Regions from separate parts of the Blautia sp. OF09-25XD genome, predicted to be linked through region 1. Evidence: riboswitches for the same ligand, from Rfam matches in the RefSeq annotation. Region 1 holds a riboswitch; each other region holds the start of a gene.
The links. Region 1 has a riboswitch for cyclic di-GMP ahead of DXA93_RS16910 (ATP-binding protein). Riboswitches for the same ligand answer to the same signal wherever they lie in the genome.
Positions count from the first base shown of each region.

Region 2: linked by a shared signal. The riboswitch ahead of DXA93_RS20445 (response regulator) and the one ahead of DXA93_RS16910 (ATP-binding protein) in region 1 are both predicted to bind cyclic di-GMP.
Region 3: linked by a shared signal. The riboswitch ahead of DXA93_RS14825 (sensor histidine kinase) and the one ahead of DXA93_RS16910 (ATP-binding protein) in region 1 are both predicted to bind cyclic di-GMP.

Region 1 covers NZ_QUMG01000028.1:13,012-20,756, reverse strand. Annotated here, with positions in the region: gene DXA93_RS18790 (ATP-binding protein) at 1-212, opposite strand, end outside; gene DXA93_RS18785 (transporter substrate-binding domain-containing protein) at 217-1,869, opposite strand; gene DXA93_RS16910 (ATP-binding protein) at 1,959-4,100, opposite strand; cyclic di-GMP riboswitch class I at 4,238-4,313, opposite strand; gene DXA93_RS16905 (helix-turn-helix domain-containing protein) at 4,449-4,766, opposite strand; gene DXA93_RS16900 (hypothetical protein) at 5,046-5,468, opposite strand; gene DXA93_RS18065 (CHAP domain-containing protein) at 5,452-5,655, opposite strand; partial or broken gene DXA93_RS16895 (hypothetical protein) at 5,721-6,571, opposite strand; gene DXA93_RS16890 (hypothetical protein) at 6,646-7,020, opposite strand; partial or broken gene DXA93_RS16885 (radical SAM mobile pair protein B) at 7,065-7,745, opposite strand, start outside.
Region 2 covers NZ_QUMG01000002.1:54,487-62,231, forward strand. Annotated here, with positions in the region: partial or broken gene cls (cardiolipin synthase) at 1-1,069, opposite strand, end outside; partial or broken gene DXA93_RS20820 (GTP pyrophosphokinase) at 1,105-1,218, opposite strand; gene DXA93_RS02230 (hypothetical protein) at 1,200-1,490, opposite strand; gene DXA93_RS02235 (ATP-binding protein) at 1,589-2,842, opposite strand; gene DXA93_RS02240 (GNAT family N-acetyltransferase) at 3,079-3,750, opposite strand; gene DXA93_RS02245 (GNAT family N-acetyltransferase) at 3,735-4,160, opposite strand; tRNA gene DXA93_RS02255 (tRNA-Arg) at 4,633-4,706, opposite strand; gene DXA93_RS02260 (hypothetical protein) at 4,983-5,225, opposite strand; cyclic di-GMP riboswitch class I at 5,335-5,410, shown strand; gene DXA93_RS20445 (response regulator) at 5,693-6,280, shown strand; gene DXA93_RS02270 (DUF3878 family protein) at 6,193-7,140, shown strand; gene DXA93_RS02275 (MATE family efflux transporter) at 7,441-7,745, opposite strand, start outside.
Region 3 covers NZ_QUMG01000020.1:60,597-68,341, reverse strand. Annotated here, with positions in the region: partial or broken gene DXA93_RS14850 (cell filamentation protein Fic) at 1-117, opposite strand, end outside; gene DXA93_RS14845 (CD1871A family CXXC motif-containing protein) at 262-402, shown strand; gene DXA93_RS14840 (4Fe-4S binding protein) at 395-1,285, shown strand; gene DXA93_RS14835 (TlpA disulfide reductase family protein) at 1,316-2,263, shown strand; gene DXA93_RS14830 (transporter substrate-binding domain-containing protein) at 2,448-5,276, opposite strand; partial or broken gene DXA93_RS14825 (sensor histidine kinase) at 5,439-5,633, opposite strand; cyclic di-GMP riboswitch class I at 5,697-5,772, opposite strand; gene DXA93_RS14820 (diguanylate cyclase domain-containing protein) at 5,975-7,735, shown strand.

The DNA of each region.
Region 1 (7,745 bases):
AATACATCATTGATCAGCGACAGTAAATACTCTGAACTTTCATCAATCTTTTCCAGACAATTTTTCACTTCGTCTGAAGGATTTTTTTTCATTGCAATACCGGTAAATCCCATGATTGCATTCATCGGTGTTCTCATATCATGGGACATATGTGACAGAAATGCTGTTTTTGCCTTGTTTGCAGCCTGCGCATGCTCTGCCAGTTCCGCCATTTTCTCAGCCGTCTCCTGGGCTGCCTTCTGAGTTTTTTTTTCTTGCACTGAGACGCATTGCTATCACAGCCATAGTAGTCAGCAGCCATCCGAAAATAAGAAGAACCCAAACAGTAACAACAGGATGCAGACGGATCCAGTCAACAAATGTCAGATCTGCTGCTTTGTATGTGGTATACCGTGCTGCTATATCTTCGACAAGATTTTGGGGCATGGCATACATTGCTTTCGTCAGGATGCCAGCCAGTGCATGATTCTCTGTTGATGATATTACCATGCGGTAGGTGTATGTAGGCTGTTCCAGCAAAGTATATGTCAGGGTGCCTGTGGTGTCACTATTCACAAACGCCTGTGCCATGTAATAGTAGACGAAGGCAGCATCGGCTTTTCCCTTACGGACAGCCTCCATCATTTCCTGTCGGGTACTGCACATCAGTTTTTCTGCGCCTGGTGCCATTGCATCTTCAATGGAATTTGATGCTGTCTGGTCAACCGTAGTAACAACATTGATTTTTCCATCAAAGTCACGCCGTGTCACCCTTGCCAGCTGCATTGTAATGAAAGGTGCAGTAAGCCCCCATTTTTTCGTCTCAGCATAGTTATCTGTTTCCAGGCGTGCATCGATACTCATATCTGTGGTTTCCGTATTTTTCTGATAAGCAATATACTCATCTCTGGTAGCAGGTGTAAGAAACTCATAGGAAATCCCGGCATAGTCTGCAATTTTCCGGAAGTAATCCGGGATAATACCCTTCATCTCACCATTTTCATTATAAGAATATGGATAACGGGTCGGATCACACAGAACATGAAGCGGGTTGTCCTTGGAATATTGTGCAATAATACTTTTTTCTTGCTCCGTATATTCCAGATTTTTAGTTTCTATGCTTTCATAATTTTTATTGTAAAGCGTCGTTTTCCAGTCCCCCTCAACCGCATTCATCTGATCGATCGCATAATTGATCTCATTCAGCAATTCTGTATTGCCCTTTTTAACAATGACATAGAAATCGCTGCTGCCAAATTTATCCACGATTCGCTCATTGTTTGTTTTTCTCAGAGAACTGGTAACAATCGCATCAACTTTTTCGCTCTGAAGGGCTTCCTCCATCTCTGCGGTCGTATCAAAATAAGATGGAACATATGTAAATCCTTTGTTGTCTGCAAAATCCGCAAACTCTTCATTCCGGGTGTTTCCGTTCAAAAGCGCCACACGCATACCGTTGTAAGTGCTGTAATCGCCGTCCACAATCGTGCTGTTGTCACTGCGGACGGTCAGCATCCCATAATTGGTTCCGATCGGACGTGAAAAATCAAACTTTTCTTCTCTGTCCGGTGTTTTGCGGGCAGATGTTACCATGTCAATCTCGCCATCTTCAAGCATCTGCTGCATATCATCCCAGCTCTGATCGTATCCGACATATTCGTAATCTACATCCCAATAACGAGCCATCAACCGAAGGAAATCATAGCCATAACCGCTACGGTTCCCCTCTTCATCCATCATGTGATAACCATCCATGGCAAAGAAACCGACTTTGACAGTTTCATGCTGCGAACTGTCCTCGGCTGCATATGCAGTCTGGGGAGAAAATATCATACACACGCATACAAAAACCAGTAACACTGCCACATATTTCTTTGCTCTCGAAATCATATTAAATCTCCTGTCTGCCTGTCTGGCAAATATATTTCTCTATACATCTTCCTGTCAACCTCCTGATTTCATAAAATTGCACTGCCGCATCAAATCCATTTATCACTCTTCAATAACCTGCACTTCGGTGCCTCCCCGCCGGATTTTATACTTCTGATTGTCTTTTCCAGTACCTTCATCTCAACTGGTTTTGAAACATGAGCATTCATACCGGCTGCCAGAGAATGCTGGATATCCTCTGAGAATGCATTGGCGGTCATGGCAATGATCGGAATCTTCTTTGCCAGTTCATGGGAGCTTCTGCGGATTGCCTTTGTTGCCTCATAACCATTCATAACAGGCATCTGCACATCCATCAGGATCATGTCATAATCCCCCGGAGCAGACTGTTCAAATGCTTTCAAAACCTCTTCACCATTTTCACAGATGGTACATTCTGCACCTTCAGTCTTTAACAGTTCCGTCAGGATCTCAGCATTCAGCTCATTATCCTCTGCACACAGGAACCTCATTCCCTGCAGAATATTACCATCCTGCTCATCTGTTTTTTCTTGTGCCGCCAGAGCAACTGTTCTATCCTCTGCAATTCTCAGCTCTATGAAAACCTCAAAACAACTTCCCTGTCCCAGTTCACTCTCCAAATCAATGGTACCTCCCATTGCTTCAACCAGATTTCTGGTAATAGCCATTCCAAGACCGGTTCCCTGGATCTTATTCGTCACAGAACTTTCGGCACGGGTAAAAGCATCAAAGATTTTATCTTTGAAATCTGCTGACATTCCTATTCCATTATCCCTGACTAAGAAACGGTACTTTGCATGGACGGATGAATTTGTTTCACATTCTTCTACCAGAAACTGAATTTCTCCACCTTCCTGCGTGTACTTCACTGCATTAGAAAGCAGGTTGCTGAAAATCTGCATCAGGCGAAGCTGATCCCCGTTCACCCACTCATGTCGGATATTTTTCTTTGTTGTAAGAATCTGTTTCTTTTCATCTATCTGTGAATGAAATAGATTATTGATTTCCTGTATAAAATTCAGAATAGAGAAATCATCGTATTTAAAAACTGTTTTTCCTGCCTCAATTTTGCTCATATCCAGAATATCATTAATAATCCCTAACAGATGCTGGGATGAAATATCTATTTTATCTGCATACTCTATTACTTTATCTTTATTTCCTGCATCATGTCTTATTAATGACGTCATACCAATAACTGCATTCATAGGAGTACGTATATCATGTGACATATTAAACAGAAAATTAGATTTTTCAACACTGGCTGTTTTCGCCTGCTCCAATGCTTTCTGCAGTTTTTTATTTAATTCCACTACTGTGTTTTCCGATTCCTGTGTCCTGTGCAGTAACATAATCATAAAAACAAATCCAGTTAAAAGCAAAACAATCAGTAAACCGCAGCCCCATAGTCTATATAACTTTTCATTGCTATTCCATCCGTTTTCAGGCATCACTTCCAGAATCCATTGACTGTCACCTAATTCGAAAGTATATGTGACAGGATCAATCATTTCCACAACTGAGCCATACACTTCTTCGTATGTTTCATCCCACGGTGCAATACTTTTAGACAACTTATATTCATAGCTAAAATCGGTAAGTGACTTTATAGAATCAGCGAATATATCCGGTACACGAATAATTACAATTGTAAATCCCCAAAATGTCCTTTCGCCATTTTTCTGCTCCACATACACCGGATTTCTTACAGCAATCCCCGTTCCACCCTGTTTCAAAGAAAATGGTCCCTGCATGGTTATCACATCATTGTCTCTGGCATAACAAGATATCTTTCCTCGTTCTTTATCATAAATAAGATCTATCTTTCCAGCCTCATTTCCGTCTTCCGGATAAATCTCAGTCACTACGCCGTCTGGTGCGATCTGAATACTCTGGATATAATCTGCCATCATATTCTCTGCAACTTTCGAGAACATGGAAATTTTTCCGTTTTCACTAATAACAATCTGTTCAAAAGTATTTGTAATATCAATTCCCCTCACGATATCAGCCTTCATATGATCTGCATACGTTACTGCGTTTAATTCAGCTCTTGACCTTATCAAATCCCTTTGACTGCTATCCGCACGAATGTCTATATTCACCAGAACAACCAAACCGATCATCAATACAAATACCGGAATCCATAACTCTTTTTTTATCCTAAATGTATTTTTTTGTTCCTGTGCTGACTTAATTTTCTTCCACATAACCGATTTCCTTTACACCTGCGTTTTTATCTACTTCATTTTTATATTTTAGCATCCACCAATTATTGCCTGTTTTAGTTTCTTTTTAATCTCCAAAAATGAAAAAAGCATTGTCATTGCAGACAATGCATCTTTAACGTGGCAACTGGCTACCATTTTACAGGCCCTATAGCTTTGCGTCGCAGACTTTCATCTGTTTTGCCGTTTTTCTTATTATAGCTTTTAAACATATGAAAAAAAACTGGTTTTATTATACTCTAATGCTCGACTATGTACAAGAAAAACATTACCGTTTTAACGCCTAAAAACAAAAGAAGAACAGCCGATACATATACTCGAACTGTTCTCCTACTTCCGAAGTCCACGCAGCATTGACATTACTGTTTCCTGCTCATTTGTACTCAGATTGTTCCATATCCTTAAAACTTCTTTCTGTTTTTCTGTCAGATTCTCTGAATTACCTTCCTGAAAAAACTGTGATAATGTCACGCCCAAAGCTGCACATATTTTTTCAAGTGTAATCAGCGACGGCAGGTTTTCCTGCGCCATGATTCTTCCCAGTGATGACTGGGAAATTCCCGACAGCTGCGATAATCTATATTTACTGATATCACGCTTTTCACACAAAAATGTTATTTTATCCGCAATATACTTCTCTATCTGCAAGTAACTATACCTCATTTCCGCTATTACATGTTCTTATTGTACCTGTAATAATGAAAAAATATTAGTAATCAACTTTGCAAGTATTCATTCCCATTATAGGAAGTATACGGATAAAAAAATATAAAGATACTTTCGTTTCCGCAAAAGTCATTTTCGCTTATATCGTTTTTATAATAGCACAGACAGTTATGTTTGTCACATAAAAGTTTGAAACCTCAAACAAAAAAATAAGCCTGCCATCATCCGCAGATTTCTCCACAGACAACAGCAGGCTTCCTACTATCTCATCAACTCATTCACTTTTCTCTGCACTGCCCCATAATCATATCCCGCAGCCTGCAGTCTCTTCTTTCTGTCCCCGCCGTTCCCCACTTTCCGGCAATGACTTCCTTTGCTACAGTTTCCACACTCTTTTTTGTTGCTACTTTTCACCAGCTCATTCACCTTCGCCTGCACTGCCGGATAATCATACCCTGCAGCCTGCAGTCTCTTCTTTCTGTCCTCGCCGTTCCCCCACTTTCCGGCAATCACTTCCTTCGCCACAGCTTCCACACTTTTCTTTCCTGTACCAGGATTCCCGCCGGTTCCTTTCACAGCCTTCTCATACTGCGGAGCCGCATATCCGCGGATATATCCCCATCCCAGGGGGATCACCCTTCTGTCAACCTTTTCACCCCGGTTACCTTCAATAGCAGTAATCATTCCCACCGGAAACCTCCTCCACAAAACCGATATGGTCACTGTACCCGTCATTCGGCTGTGTGGCCTTGTCCCAGTTATACACAATCACATAACCCGGCTCCGGCGTGATGGTTCCGTCTTCGATCCAGATCCCCACCTCCCTGAAGATCTTCACGTATTCCTCCACGCCGCACTCCCTGCCGATCAACTCACTGCATCCTGCCCTGATCCCTGCAGCAGACACACAGGTATCACACCATTCATCCGAATGCTGCACAACATCTCCCTGGTCTCCTTTAACCCAAACTGCAGAAGCGGGTTCACACCCAGGTTCATGGTCAGCCCATTATCCGGATCCAGAGCATAATACTCTGCAATCTGCGTCTGCTTGTTGGTGGAACTCACTGCCGTGTATCTGGTAATAAAATCCGAAAAGCTGGAAGAAAACCGGTGTCTCTGCTCCACCTTCATCACAGGATCCTTCCCGTACTTTCTCAGTTCCAGCTTTCCCTCCCTGTTAATAATAAAGAAACCTCCCAGAACCTGTGCCACATAAAACAGCACATCCCGACAGGTCTCAATATCATTTTCAGTATAAACAGAAAGCGTCACCCCGCCATTCGGCATGGCATCAATCTCCGCCCTCTTATTCGCAAACTCCACTTTACACCGCTTACAGCACAAAGCAATAAAATCATAAGCAGTCCCCACAGTCTCAAACCCGTTGAAACTCTTATCAAACCGCAGCATAAAATCATAGGCTTTCAGTTCCAGGCACTTTGCCAGACGGTTCGCCTCACTGACCTCAAAAACTCCCATCGGCACATCTTCCACCGAACCATCCGCCAGCACCAGATGAAACACCAGCGTCACCTGAGCATCCTCCAGCGTATACCTGTCAATGTCACTCAGAAGCGTGATCCCCATCTCCGCCGCATACACCGTCCCCAGTTCAATTTCCGTGCTTCCACAGCACTGCCTGGAAATATACCCGGAACCCTTCACAATCTCCTTCGCCCCGACTCATACGTCATTCCGCCTCTGGTAACGATCGTACCCGTCCAGTAATATTTTCTTGTATTGCTCTTCACAGCTCTCAGAAACCCATCCGATACCGGATACATCCCGCCACCTCCATTTCCCCACGAAAAAAGCACCAGCCAACCAGGTGACCGATGCCTTCGTAAATATAATCATTCTATCTGTTATAAGTCCAATGTTTCAGGTACCATTCATGCAGTTCTTCTGTTGTTTTACAGCAGTCTGCAATCTCTTTTCCCTGTGATATCCACTGACACGTTTCCCTGCTGAATGTATCAACATCCAAAGCATGAAATTTATATGTTCCACCCCGTCTGTGCATCACTTCATCATCACACTGGAACTCAAAATAATCATCCCCGTCCAAAACAACCTTTCCAGTCAGGTTCCACACCCCGGACCACGGAGGACCATCATCCCCTGGAACACAGAAGGACAGTCTTCCATCTTCCAGAATAACAGGAGCCACCGCAATATTTTTCATCTGCGGCATATATGGCTGTTCAAACCAATACGCTTTCCTCTCATCCATTTCTCTTCATCTCCATGATAGCCACCTTCCCTGCAAACTTGAAGTTAGCGATTTCTTTTTCCGGTATTCTCTGTCCCACGGATTTCCTCATGATAGAAATAATCTACGATCACCGGATGTCCCTGCGGGACTCTGCCATAAGGCATTTCATTATCCACAAAGGCACAATCATACTTCTTAGCCATTTTCTCAGCTTTTACTTCAAGTGCTTCAAAGTAGCTGCGGTTATGCTTGTTATAGATCTCGTCGTAAAGTGGTACAAGATCAGGATATTTTCCGGCGATATAATCCATAATTGTCTTTTTGAAACCGCCTCGAAGATTGAGATTTTCGAGCCAGAACAGATCGCATTGATCCTTTACCCGCTCAAAGATTGCTTCAAAATCCGTGATACTGGGGAATACCGGGGATACGAAACAGACTGTACGGATACCTGCTTCATATACCTGCTTCATAGCAGAGATACGGCGCTCAATGCTCGAAGCAGAATCCATATCGTTCTTGAAATTTTCATCTAGTGTGTTGATCGACCATGAAACGGTTACATGTCCAAGCTTCTTCAGCAGATCAATATCCCGTACCACAAGATCCGACTTTGTGCAGATCAGAATATCTGCGTCACTGCCGTTCAGCTGCTCCAGAAGTTTTCTGGTATTCCCGAATTGCTCCTCCTGTGGATTGTAGCCATCTGTCACAGAACCGATGACCACCCGCTGTCCGGCATA
Region 2 (7,745 bases), on a different contig from region 1:
TCTTCTCCTACTTGCTCATTATCCATAGGCTGTCTGCATAAGGTTGAACAAACCCAGTTTGCTGTGCCGCATAATCATAGTGGAAAAGGTATTTACTAAAATCAGAATCATTAGCATCCTTATCACTTACTGCATTCCACATTTCCAAAAATGTCACCGTAAGCGACTGAACAGCATCTCCTTCTAAACGAATACCTGTATCTTTCCACTGTCCATACGGGTGTGTGTAATTAAAATATTCGTTTGCTAGATTATATCCACCTGTAAATCCGACTTTTCCATCAATAACTGTTATTTTTCTATGATCACGATTGTTCAAAAACAGATTTAAACCTGGCATAAACGGATTGAATACACGGCAATGAATTCCTATTGCCTCCATCTTTTTCACAAAATCTGTGTTAATAAAGCCTATAGAACCCATATCATCGTAGAATACTCTAACTTTCACACCTGCTTTTACTCGCTCTTCCAGAACATCTTGAATCTTATGCCATGCTTCAGCGTCTTCTATCGCATGATATTCCATAAAGATAAACTTCTGTGCTTTCCCCAAATCCTTAAGCTGTGCCTCTAATCCTTTCACTGCTTCATCAAAATACACAATATCCGTATTCTGATAGATTGGATACTGCGAATTTCTTTGTATGTAACTTGCTATATTTCCTGCTTTCGGAATTGTTTCTTTTATTCTGCTCAAACACTCCTGACTGTCCGGGAGCATTGGTAACAATTTGCTATCAATTTCTGCATATCGCTCACGCATTTTATGTGTGCCACCATTCAAACCAATCAACAAATACAGGCCTACACCCATAATTGGGAAAATTAGAATTAAGATGACCCAAGGCATTTTCATAGAGGATGTCTTATTTGATGCGTACAATCCCAAAACCAAGATCCCACTCAAAATCCTTGTAAATAAATTTATGATTTCTGCATATTCATTCAAGCGTGTTACGATAGTAATAATAAAAATCACTTCCAGAAGAATGCAGATTATGGAAAAGCACAGCCGTTTTACCCCATTTTTTGTTTTTGCTTTGCCCTCTAAAGTATCTTGTTTCATATATATTCCACCTTCCTACTTGCTCAGTTTTCTCCCTAAATTTCGTGTAACATACCAATTTTGTCTTTTATTCTCTGCATTTCATTATCTGCTTCAAGGATAGCTCTTGCAGAATGAAGTAATTCTTCACTTATCTCATCATAGCCAGGATGAATTGACTTACGTCTGGCAATTCTTGCAGCATTTCGTTTAGGGTTTTGTGCTTCACATATTTCTGCACATACACCCAACAGGCAACGCTACTGGCTTCTGATACAATGTCAGCTATGGTTTTGCGCATAAGCTCTTCAAATTCAGCAATTTCTTCTTTCGGAACAACATCATACAGTGTTGGTGCCTGATGACTTATTTTTACTCCATTTTCATTTGCATCTTTAAGCAGATTCTTAACTTTTTCTCTTGAATCCTCCGGTACTTTCATGTACTCCCACATAAATGCTACCACATCGGCTGGCCTTATTTATATCATTTCACTCTTTTTGGAAATAGAACAACACCACAGCAACAACTCAAATCGACTTAAAATTCCAGACTATTCGCATTCAGCAAGAAATACTTCATTCCCATGATGACAAAACCTTCATCATTTCTCCAAGGCTTTTTGCTGCCATTTACAATGACGATCTTCTTGAAAGAGTCCGGGATATTACGCAGAGAATTGAACTCCTGCGTCTGTTTTTCTTCCGAAGTCCTGTCATATGCAACTTGGATATAGTATCTTTGGTTTCCTTGATTCACCACAAAGTCAACCTCCAACTGCTTGCGAACACGTTTGCCCTCTTTATCCTTATCGAAGATATCCACGACACCCACATCAACATTGTAGCCACGGATCAACAGCTCGTTATAAACAATGTTCTCCATGATATGAGTAGGCTCCTGCTGTCTGAAATTCAAACGTGCATTTCTTAGTCCCAGATCCGTAAAGTAGTATTTCAGATTTGCACCGATATACTTTCTGCCCTTAATATCGTATCGGCTTGCCTTGGAAATCAAAAAGGCATCTGTCAAATAGTCGATATGCTTGGAGATGGTTTTATTAGCATAAGTCATCTGGCGCTCACTGGCAAAGGTATTGGCAATCTTTGAAGGGTTGGTCGGTGCGCCGATTGCAGATGCAAGCACATCAACCAGAATCCCAATCTCATCCACGTTCTGAATCTTATTTTTTTCAATAACATCCTTCAGATAGACATTTGCAAAGATGTTCTTCAGATAGTCCGCTTTCTGTCGTTCGCTCTGGAAACTTACGATCTGCGGCAATCCTCCGTAGATCATGTAGTCATCCCATGCATCATCATAATCGCCGTCATAGACAGAATAAAACTCTGCAAAGGAGAGAGGGTAGATTCTAATCTCATCACCTCTGCCACGGAATTCGGTCACAATGTCGCTGGATAGGAACTTGGAATTACTTCCGGTGACATACACATCAATATTGCTCATGCGGAGCAGGCTGTTCAGCACTTTCTCAAATCGTGGCATGAACTGCACTTCATCCAAAAGGAGATAATACTTCCCGTCGTCTTTCATGGCATCCTTGATGTACTTGAAGCATACCTTGGGATCTCTTAATTCCTCGTTCTCAATACCATCCAATGCAATTTCAATAATATGATCAACATCAACGCCGTTCTCCAGTAAGTATCTCTTAAAGATGGTAAACAGCAAAAAGGATTTGCCACATCTACGAATGCCGGTAATCACCTTTATCATTCCATTATCTTTTCGCTCGATCAGCTGCTGTAGGTAAGCGTCTCTTTTAATCTCCATCGTTACACTCCCCATTTCCGTGCATCTACACACTTTTATGTAATGTTGATAAATATATTTTCAGATTTTTTTGATTGCAGTGTCTATAATCGATTACTCCAATCGTTATTATAGGTAGACAACAAAAAGAAGATGGTTCCGATGTTTCATTAAATATGTTCGTTAGTCTTTTACGCAAAGGATTCTATCTCCTCTGCGCCCTAATGCTTTTCGGATTCAGTTCAACAAACTGGATTTTACCAATTTTCGGAGATTAAGGTTTCCGGATGTGAAAAAACTAATTTAATATTCTTCTTGGAATTCAGCAACAACATCAATGTACCTTGTTCTTTTGTCTCCATTTGCGTTGTCATGACCAATGAACGATATGGTTTGAAGCCACATTTTGTCTGAACTCGTTTTGATTGTTCATTGAAATCATAGTAACCACAAATCAGAAAATCATAATCCAATTCGCCAAATAAATAATCTTTAACTGCATTTACGGCTTCGGGCATAAGTCCTTTTCCCCAATAATCTTTACTCAAAACATATCCTAATTCTCTGCCGTAATAATCCTTGAATTCTGTCAAAGCATCTTCTAACCCATATTTTTCTATGCCAACAGTACCGATTACTTTATTGTTTTTCTTTAAGCAGATTGCAAATACTTTATCCTCACTGATAAAGGAATTCATAATACTTTGAGATTCAGCAATATTTTCATGATGTTTCCATCCTGCCATCTCCCCAACACCTTCGACAGATGCATACTCATAGAAATCCTCCAAATCTGTTTGTTTGAATGATCTAAGAATGAGCCTTTTTGTTTCTATTACTTTTCCGTCTATTCTGAAGTCAGCATTCATATTTTTACGCTCCTCATAACGTCTAATTCTCCAAATTCCGATTTCTATTTTCGTTTCCATAGCATAGTGTACTCTTTTTCACCAGTATCTTCATCCAAATCTTCACATTGAATAATGAATCCTTCTCTTTGGTAAAAAGAAATTGCTCTGGCATTCTTCTGGTATACATTTAATCGTAAGCTAACTTTTTTATCCTTAATATAATCTAATAAAAGCTTACCTATGCCACATGACTGCATTTCATCGGAGACAAAAATACCTTCGATATATTCATCATTTAGTCCTACAAATCCTTGTATCATTTTATCTGCTTCAAACACATAGACTTCGGATTGTGACAGCATTTCTTTTACTAATTCATAATTACTTTTCCAGTATTGATTGGAAATAAAATAATGTGCTTTCAGATTTGTCTTTAACCATATGTCAGCGACTCTATCGATATCTCCGTTCAGCAACTTTCTAATCATAACAAATATTCTCCACAACTACATCCTTTATGCTTTTCTCTTTTTTCCATTCTATCACAAGTTCACCATTAATTATCAATTTTTTGATATTTTTTCTTTTCCCTCACTGTAAAACAGCCTCTGAGCGTTTCGTTATATAGAGGGATACAAATAAGAGCAAGATCCACCCATGTTTAACAGTATTGCCATTTTGCCTCCCGTCAACCTATGGGTTTTATCTTGATGGGGATCTCCCCATACCCTCTCAATAACAGACTTTTCACTTGTTTGGTTCAGTCATCTTGACTCCTTTCCTCCAGGATTCAGGAAATAAAAAATGCCTGCCTGGAACTTTTATAGATAGTAAAGTTCCAAACAGACATTGCTGTTTGACCATTAGCTGTAGCTAATAGAATTGAAGAACGTGATTAGAAAATAACAAAAGCGTTCGTTGTCAGCTAATCCAGCTAACATTTTCGAACGCTTTGAAGCCCGTCGCCAAGAGGATTTGAACCTCCGACCCCTCGCTTAGGAGGCGAGTGCTCTATCCAGCTGAGCTATGACGACACATGCCGCAAACCTTGATTTTACTGGGTTTCTGGGATTTTTCCCTTCGGCCATATATAAGATTATCAACTCTATTTCGAGTTGTCAATCTACAGATTTTTTCGATTTGGTAACATTAGAACGCTCCCCAATTTGGGGAATGCTTTGTTGTCACCATTGGCATTTTTCAGAATAGATTCGAACTGAAAGTTGTTTTTCATTTTTTCCCTTTGGGGAATGCCTCGGCTTTCTCTTAGGAGGGGGACGCTCTATCCTGCTGAGCTACAGAAACAAGAATTATAAATGTTTCAGCCAGGTCAGAAACAAAAATATTATACTATATTTTTGCTGCTTTTTCAAGACGAAACACATACTTGCGATTCCGCAGTTTACTTCAGGAATTTTCCATTGTGAGTACCTGATAAATTCTCTTATAGGCTTTTCATAGGTCCAGCAGCAGCCTTCGACATTGTTGTAGTATTCATTATTTTTTTCGACAACATATTCTAAATCGTTTTCTGTCATGAGTCTGTATTTCATCGTACACCTCCAATGTTAAAAACAGTAATCTGCCAAAATCCAGAGGTCATTATATCATATTCCGATGGGAAAGGAGAAGAGAGTCTTACAGCAATGAATTAAAATAAAAAAAGAATCTCGGCAAAGCAGTCGAAAGGCTGTGACGCAAAGCTACAAGGCCTGTAAAATGGCAGCCAGCTGCGTAAATATGGAACATTTCTTATAAAATAAATAGGGAGAAATGACTCAAATGCACGGTAGGAGAATCTATGGTGCTTTTTTATTGCCTGCGAAAAGAAAATACGAGAGGAGGAGTTTGCATTTTCCCGCCATCCGGCGATCACCGCATTTACGAGCATGAACGTGGAGACACCGACCATCATGGCGTATCTGTTTGACCACCAGCTGTATCTGGTGGCACTGATTGCAGGTGTGCTGCTGTTCTGCTTGCGGAGGATAATGCACTGAATGCAGAGGTTGCGACGGAGCTGCTTGGAAGCTTCGGCCTTGTCGTGGACTGGGCGGAGAATGGTTCCAAGGCCGTGGATCAGTTTGAAGCGTCGGATCCGGGAAGCTATTTTGCGATCTTCATGGATATGCAGATGCCGGTGATGGATGGCATCGAGGCGACGAAAAAAATTCGAAACAGTGTGCGTGAGGACAATGATGTTCCGATTTTTGCGATGACAGCAAATACCTTTGCAACGGACCGCAAGCGGTGCGCGGATGCGGGCATGACGCGGGTATATTCCGAAACCGGTGAATTTAAAAGAGATTCAGACGACGCTGGACGAGAAAGTGCGGACGGCATGCGCCGGATAACGGGACGGATTAATAACAGAAAAATTTGGAGAAGGGGCTCTACTGCTTTGGATTGCAGTGGAGCCTTTTTATGGTGTATCATAGGAAGTAAAAGAAAACAGGGGAGAATCACGGAATGGAAATTGCAGAAAATATCACATGGACCGAGGAACTGGAAAGGCTGGATGTGCTTCTTTCGCAGGGGCAGTTCGAGCTGCTGCTTCCGGGTGAGCGGTACGGTGGAGGAGAAAAGGAGATCTGGCTTGTCTATCTGATGAACGATGCGGCAGAGAGCTTTCTCGTTTTTCATGACGCGGAGCTGACGGGAACGTATCAGAAGGAATACGAGGGAGAAATAGATGCTGCACTGGAAAAAGACGGGGAGCAGTACGTTCTGATCGTGCGGCAGGGAGAGACGGTGTGCACGCTGTTTTTCAGCCGCCTTTCACTGGAAGTGCATCTGTTTGATTACGGAAAAACGGGTCATTTCTGGGTGGACGGATACGAGTATCTGCGGCAGATTGAGTTCCGTATTGCGATCCTGCGGGACAAGCTGGAATACCTCGGCGAGGCGTTCTGCACCGAGGAAGAAATGCGTCTGGCATCGCTGGCCAATTTCCCGCCGCTCAATTTCTGCTGCTACCCGGCCGTGCCGGATCAGTATCTCGTACCGTCATGCCCGTGGTGGGAAGCGACGGAAGAGGCAATTACGGAGATGAAAAAACTGGCATCGGAGGCAGGCGATAAAGTGCTGCTGTGGTATCTTGCACTTTATGAAAAATGGCAGGGAAAACTCCTCGCAAAACAGATCGCAAAACTGCTGCATACGAGCCGCCACGCGAAAGTCGTGGATTTACTGGAAAAAAAACTGGCCCGCGAAGCACAGAATTATCCGAAACGACGCTTCACCGGCGAAGAAGGAACCCAGATCCGAAAAATCCAGGAGCAGGCAATGAAACGGAAAAAGATACTGGAAGCCGAAGGAAAACGCGCATCATTGCTGCGCGAGGAGCCATTCTTTTATGCACGGGATTCGGTGGAATATAAGGTCCATCTGATGATCTGGGGAACGAGAGGGAAAGAGCGGGTTGTGGAGGTTGAGACGTTTAAAATTTCCAGAACGCAACGGCAATGATCAGCTCCTTTACGGATGAGCCGGAAGTGATTCAGTTTTAATACCAGTAGACAAGAAGTCCCCCGCTTCTAAAGTGGTGGGATGAATTGTTAAAAGAAACATAACGGCAGTGGCGGGCGGAGAGAAATCGGTATCCTCCACAGACATGAGGCAAGTCACAGTCGAACTATTTTCGACATGTCAGACTCCGTGAAAATACCGACTGTGAATTGAAACAAGGGATAAGGTAAAATAGAAAGCGCTTATTTGAGGCGGGAATGAAATCTCAAATAAGCGCTTTTTCTATACGCTGCCGCCAAGTCAGGCTGCGGGCAGTTTATAATATTTCGATGTATGCTGGCGGTAGAGCAGCAGCAATCCGCGGATGCAGAGCTCGATAGCCATGGCGATCCACATGCCGCGCAGGCCGAGCGGGGTGATGAGAAGCACCGCGAGACCGAGGCGGATGACCCAGATGCTGCCAAGGTTCAGAAGGCTTGGCACAAACGTATCGCCTGTTCCGCGGAGGGCTCCGGCGGCAACGATGGAAGCGCCGAAAAACGGCTCGGCGAGCAGTTCGATGCGGAGTACCTCGGCGGCAAACGAGCGCACCTGCGGGTCAGGAG
Region 3 (7,745 bases), on a different contig from region 1:
TTTTTCATTGTTCCATTCTTTCAGACCACGATAATAAAACATCTTCAGATCCTCTTCGATCATGAACGGAACGATATTGTACTTCAGGCATTCCTTGAACATAAGCAATCGGCCTACACATAATTTCTTCTCATCTTCAACAACTAATACTCTCAATTTATTTTTCTCCATTTTCTTAACAGGAATTTTACACCCTCTATTGTACAATGCAAACATCGAAAGGTCAATAAACGGACTTTGAACATTGAAAGGAGTATTTTAATGAAATCTGAAAAAGCAACACAGATTCTTTTACTTGCAGCCGGTCTGGTGTTTTTCCTTGTCGGGATCTTCCGCGGAGAAGCAGCGGTTGTTCTTAGCAAGGCAATAAAATTATGTATGGAGTGTGTAGGAATTGGATAAGAAAATGAAATCAAACAAAAACTTTCTGGCCCGCTTCCGCGGATGGATTCAGGCAGCTGCTACACTGCTGACCAACATTCACATCCCGAATCTGTTTAAAGGGAAAATTTATCAGGGAAATGTAAAAACGATGTGCGTCCCGGGACTAAACTGTTACTCTTGTCCTGCCGCCACAGGTGCCTGTCCGATTGGAGCTTTTCAAGCCGTGGTCGGTTCTTCAAAATTCAAATTTACCTACTACATCACCGGATTTTTCATCCTGTTAGGTGTTCTGTTAGGGCGGTTTATCTGTGGATTTCTCTGTCCGTTTGGATGGTTCCAGGATCTGCTGCATAAGATTCCGGGCAAGAAACTTTCCACCGCAAAACTGAAGCCTCTGCGGTATCTGAAATATGTGATTCTGGTCGTCTTTGTTATACTACTTCCGGCATTTGTAACCAATTCACTTGGTATGGGAGATCCTTTCTTCTGCAAATACATTTGCCCACAGGGCGTACTTGAAGGCGCAATTCCACTGTCACTTGCCAACTCAGGAATCCGTGCCGCACTCGGACATTTATTTACATTTAAGTTCACAGTCCTTGCGCTTTTCATCATCCTGAGCATCTTGTTTTACCGTCCATTTTGTAAATGGATCTGCCCGCTGGGTGCTGTTTACTCACTGTTTAACAAGGTATCTTTTCTTAAGATTCAGGTTGATCATGAGAAATGTGTTGGCTGCCAGAAATGTAGTCGTGTCTGTAAGATGGATGTCAATGTAGTAGACACACCAAACCATCCGGAGTGTATCCGATGCGGAGAATGTATGAAAGCCTGCCCGACTGATGCAATCTGCTATCATTACGGATTTTCAACTAAGAAACAGGCTGAAAATAAAAACTAATAAAACGTAATTTAAAGGAGATTTAAAATCATGAAAAACAAAACACTTAGAACAAACTCAATGAAATTAAAAAAGGTAATTGCTGCATCCCTTGCCATTTCTGTACTTTTTGCGTTTACAGGCTGCGGAAATTCCTCCTCAACAGACAATACAAACACAAAACAGGAATCTTCTTCCACAACAGAAACGGGCAGCGCAGACGAGCTGAACAAAAAACGGGATGACCTTTACCAGCAGGAAAACCAGCTTTTTGCTGATCACAAAGATGCATGGGACAAAGCCTTTGGTCTTATGAACAAGAACGCTGCCGGTGATGCCATGAGCGAAAACTATGCTGATACCCTCGCAAGCACAGTGGAATCTAACAAAGACTCTTTCTCTAAAGAAGAATATGAAACTCTGTGCAAAGACATCGAGACAATCCGCGGAATTGAAGAAGAAATTGCCAAGCTTGAGAAAGAGATTGCTGCATCCGATTCCTCTGACAGCTCTTCCTCTAAATCAGACGAATCCACAGCTGTATTCAAAGGTTTCAAAGGAAAAGATCTGGATGGAAACGATGTAGATGACAGTCTTTTCGCTAAAAATAAAGTTACAGTTGTAAATTTCTGGTTCAGTGGATGCAAGCCATGTGTCGGAGAGCTCTCTAAGCTGAATGAATTAAATGAGAAACTCAAAGAAATGGGTGGCGAAGTTGTTGGTATCAACATGGATACTTTAGACAACAATGAAGCCGGAATCAAAGAGGCAAAAGAAATCCTGAAAGCTCAGGGCGCTTCCTACAAGAACCTGACTTTCGATTCTAATTCAACAGTTGGAAACTATGCTGGAAAAGGAAACATCATGGCATTTCCTACAACCGTTCTTGTAGATAAAGACGGAAATATCGTTGGGGAACCTTTCATGGGTGGCATTGACGATCAGTCAAACTACGATCAGCTGATGAAGCAGATTCAGTCCGTACTGGACCAGAAATAATTTACATAAATATCCTAGTTAGGGGGCAGTTACTGTTTGCAGTAACTGCCCCCTAACATCATTAATAATGAAGGCATCCCAGGACAGCTTCATAGTTTCCTCCAATAGCTTCATAGCACTCTCGCATTGTCATATTTTGGTCCTCCTGTCAATTGTATTCCACTAATTCATGAACCTCTGCTAATCAATGATATACATACCTTATAATCGTTTTTATAACTTCATCAATCACAATCGGCTTTGACAAATGTGCGTTCATTCCTGCATCCAGTGATGCCTGAACATCTTCTGCAAATGAATTAGCTGTCATTGCTATAATAGGAATGTTTTTTCCATCCGGTCTGTCATTCATTGCCCTGATTGCTTTTACCGCTTCATAACCATTCATTTCAGGCATCATGATATCCATCAGGATTACATCAAATGCGCCTTCCGGATGATTTCTGAAAATCTCAACAGCATTCTTTCCATCCACAGCTCTTTCTACATTCATCCCGAACTCTTCCAACTGCACGGCAGCAATCTCTGCATTCAGTTCATTATCCTCTGCAAGAAGGACATTCACACCTGTAAGATTCACCTTTTCAGAAATACCTGTGTCTGACTTATTACATTCCTTATCTGTAATTTCCAAAGGAATATCCACGGCAAATGTGGTTCCCTCATGCTTTTTACTCTGCACGGAAATGGTTCCCCCCATCATATCTACATACTTCTTTACGATAGCCATCCCCAGTCCAACTCCATGGTACTGCGTTCTCACACCGGAATCTTCCTGTGCAAATTCCTCAAAAACTTCTTTTGTAAATTCCTCACTCATGCCAATACCAGTATCCGAAATGCGGTAACGCATATTTATATATCCATCCCCGCCCTTTTCCTGACACCGGGCTTCAAATGTAATCGTCCCTCCATCCGGAGTGAATTTCACGGCATTGCTCAGAATATTGACCAGCACATCACGCAGGCGTGCAGGATCCGCAAGTACATTTGGAATCTTTGCATCTTCACGCTGAATCTTAAAGTTGATATCCCTGTTCGTAAGAAAGCCTTTTATAATATCCAATGCAGAATCTGTAATGTTTTTCACATCCGCCGGTACCGGATTGTATTTCACTTTTCCACTTTCGATGCGGGTCAGATCTAATACATCATTGATCAGCGACAGTAAATGCTCTGAGCTTTCGTCAATCTTTTCCAGACAATTTTTCACTTCGTCTGACGGATTGTTTTTCATTGCAATACCGGTAAATCCTATGATTGCATTCATCGGTGTCCTCATATCATGGGACATATGTGACAGAAATGCTGTTTTTGCCTTGTTTGCAGCCTGTGCATGCTCTGCCAGTTCCGCCATTTCCTCAGCTTTCTCCTGGGCCGCCTTCTGAGCTTTTTTTCTTGCACTGAGACGCACCATTGTCCCAGCCATAGCAGTCAGCAGCCATCCAAAAATAAGAAGAACCCAAACAGTAACAACAGGATGCAGACGTATCCAGTCAACAAGTGTAAGCTCTGTTGCTTTGTATGTGGTATACTGTGCTGCAAGATCTTCAACAAGATTTTGGGGCATGGCATACATTGCTTTCGTCAGAATACCAGCCAGCGCATGGTTCTCAGTTGATGAAATTACCATGCGGTAGGTGAATGTAGGCTGTTCCAGCAGAGTATATGTCATGGTGCCCGTAGTGTCACTGTTCACAAACGCCTGTGCCATGTAATAGTAGACGAAGGCAGCATCTGCTTTACCCTCACGGACAGCTTCCATCATTTCCTGTCGGGTACTGCACATCAGTTTTTCTGCACCGGGTGCCATTGCATCTTCAATTGACTTTGATGCTGTCTGGTCAACAGTAGTAACAACATTAATTTTTCCATCAAAGTCACGCCGTGTCACCCTTGCCAGCTGCATCGTAATGAAAGGTGCAGTAATCCCCCATTTTTTCGTCTCAGCATAGTTATCTGTTTCCAGGCGCGCATCGATGCTCATATCTGTGGTTTCCTTATTTTTCTGATAAGCAATATACTCATCTCTGGTGGCAGGTGTAAGAAACTCATAGGAAATCCCGGCATAGTCTGCAATTTTCCGGAAGTAATCCGGGATAATACCCTTCATCTCACCATTTTCATTATAAGAATATGGATAACGGGTCGGATCACACAGAACATGAAGCGGGTTGTCCTTGGAATACTGTGAAATAATACTTTTTTCTTTCTCCGTATATTCCAGATTCTTAGTTTCGATGCTTTCATAATTTTTATTATAAAGTGTCGTTTTCCAGTCACCCTCAACTGCATTCATCTGGCCGATTGCATAATTGATCTCATTCAGCAATTCTGTATTACCTTTTTTAACCATGACATAGAAATCGCTGCTGTCAAATTTATCCACGATACGCTCATTGTTTGTTTTTCTCATAGAAGTGGCAGCAATAGCATCAACATTTCCGCTCTGAAGAGCTTCCTCCATCTCTTCTGTCGTATCAAAATAAAATGGATCATATGTAAATCCTTTATTGCCTGCAAAATCCGCAAACTCTTTATCTCGTGAGCTTCCGTTCAAAAGTGCCACACGCATACCGTTGTAAGTACTGTAATTGCCATCCACAATCGTGCTGTTGTCACTGCGGACGGTCAGAATCCCATTATTGGTTCCGATCGGACGTGAAAAATCAAACTTTTCTTCTCTTTCCGGTGTTTTGCGGGGAGATGTTACCATATCAATCTCGCCATCTTCAAGCATCTGCTGCATATCATCCCAGCTCTTATCATATCCGACATATTCGTAATCTACATCCCAATAACGGGCCATCAGCCGAAGAAAATCATAGCCATACCCGCTGCGGTTGCCTTCTTCATCCATCACATGATAACCATCCATGGCAAAGAAACCGACTTTGACAGTTTCATGCTGCGAACTGTCCTCGGCTGCATATGCAGTCTGGGGAGAAAATATCATACACACGCATACAAAAGCCAGTAATACTGCCACATATTTCTTTGCTCTCGAAATCATATTAAATCTCCTGTCTGTCTGTCTGTCTGTCTGTCAAATATATTTCTCTATACATCTCCTTGTCAACCTCCTGGTTTAATAAAATTGCACTACCGCATCAAATCCATTTGTCACTGTTCAGTGACCTGCGGTTCGGTCCCCCCCACCGGTCTTTATGCTTCTGAACTTGAAGACAGTTTTTCCTGCCTCAATCTTGCTCATATCCAGAACGTCATTGATAATTCCCAACAGATGCTGTGATGAAATATCTATTTTATCTGCATACTCTATAACTTTTGCTTTATTTCCTGCATCATGTCTGATCAAAGATGTGATACCAATGATTGCATTCATAGGTGTACGAGTATCATGCGACATTATTGTTACGTCTATGAAATAATACCGTAAAAAAGCACTGCCAGACAGACAGTGCACGTCATTTCATGCAACTGGCTGCCATTTTACAGGCCCTGTAGCTTTGCGTCCCAGACTTTCATCTGGTTTGCCGATTTCCTTATTATAGCTTTTAGACTTACGCAAAAAACTGATTTTATTATACTATAGTACTCTACTGTACACAAGAAAAACATTACCGTTTTAACGCCCAAAAACATATTGTCATTATACTGTCATTTTTTTAAAAACTTATTCCGTTTTTCAACTTCTATGATATAATGCTTTATTATAAAAACTCCAATGAATAAACTGAGGTGAACCAAGTGAAGAAAAAAACACTTGTGCCTCTTATTATTTTTTTACTGGGCATATGCCTTGTTGGTTTAATTGTATACAAAACAGACACCCATGAAAAAAATCAGAGACACATATTGGCACAATTAAACGCAACCACCTATGGTGAACGCATAAAGAATGAAATTGCAGATGGAATTGGAATTACAGATACTTTGGAACAGATCTTAATCAGTGAAAATGGCGAAATCCATCAGTTTGAGACGATTGCCGGGAATCTTATGTCTGATTCTATTGAAAGCGTGCAGCTCGCTCCTAATGGTGTTGTAACAGATATTTATCCGGCTGAAGGAAATGAGGCAGGTAAGATCGATCTGCTCCATGATAAAGACCGTAAAGAGATTTCCTGTTATGCAAGAGATAACCATGCAACCATTACGCAGGGGCCCTTCGAATTAAAACAGGGCGGTTATGGAATTGCAGTCCGCAATCCAGTCTACCTGAAAGATAAAAGCGGACAAGAGTATTTCTGGGGATTTACCATTGTTATCCTGCGTGTTCCGGATATTTTTTCAGATACAGTCAGTGCACTTTCAAATTTTGGATATGAATACAAAATTTTAAAAACAGACACTCCCTGGAGCGATACTTATAAAGTGGTTTATCAGTCAGATGGTCAAATAGATCATCCGATTTCTTACGCTTTTACAGTAGGGGATGGAACCTGGAAGCTTGAGGTAACTCCTAAAACCGGATGGAGAAATAACACACTACTGATAATTATCAGTGGTATGTTTCTTACTATAAGCCTTCTTCTGTCAGTACTTACCAGGGTATGGCTGGTAGCAAAAGAACACAAGAACAAATATAAAATACTGGCGCGCACAGATTCTCTTACAAATATTTATAATCGCTATGGATTTGATGAATTAGCAGAAAAAATAATTTCTAAAAATCCACAAACACATTTTGTGGCTGCGCTCCTTGATATTGATGACTTTAAGTTTATCAATGATATCTATGGCCATAGTTATGGAGACAAAGCATTAAAGAGTCTGGCAGACAGTATGAAAGCTTTTTTCCCATCCGATGCATTGCTTGGAAGAAATGGTGGTGACGAATTCTGCATTCTTTTACCAAATTGTACCTTTAAGGAAGCAGATAAACAGCTGCAGCAATTCACTAAGCTTCCAAAAACGTTTTCATATCACGGTAAAGAACTCGCATTTTATATATCTCTCGGATATGCAGAATATCCAACATTTGCAGCCAGCCCTTCACAGCTTATGCGCTGTGCAGATGCAGCTCTTTATGAAATAAAACTGCATGGAAAAAACGGATGTATGGCTTACAGAAAAGGTCTCCAGTCAGGAGTCCGCAAACAGCTTGGATTTGCACTGAAGGATATCTCTGAACACCTTCCAGGTGCATTTATCATATATAGAGCAGACAAAGAAGATGATGAGCTCTTTTATGCAAACCACGAATTTCTTCATATGACTGGTTATAAGAGCATGGATGAACTATTCAGGCTTACTCAAAAAAGGTTCCGCAATCTGATCCGACAAGATGAACAACAACAGATTGAAACAAGCATCTGGGAACAGATTGGCACAGGCAATGAAAATGACTATATTCACTTTCATCTTCGAAAAGCTGACGGAACTTATCTTTCCGTGCTTGATCATGGAAGAATCGTAGAAAGCCAACAATACGGAAAAGTATTTTATGTATTGTTCATGGATTGGGAAGATATGCATCTTCGTTACAGTGATAAATTTTCCGAATAAATAAAAAAAA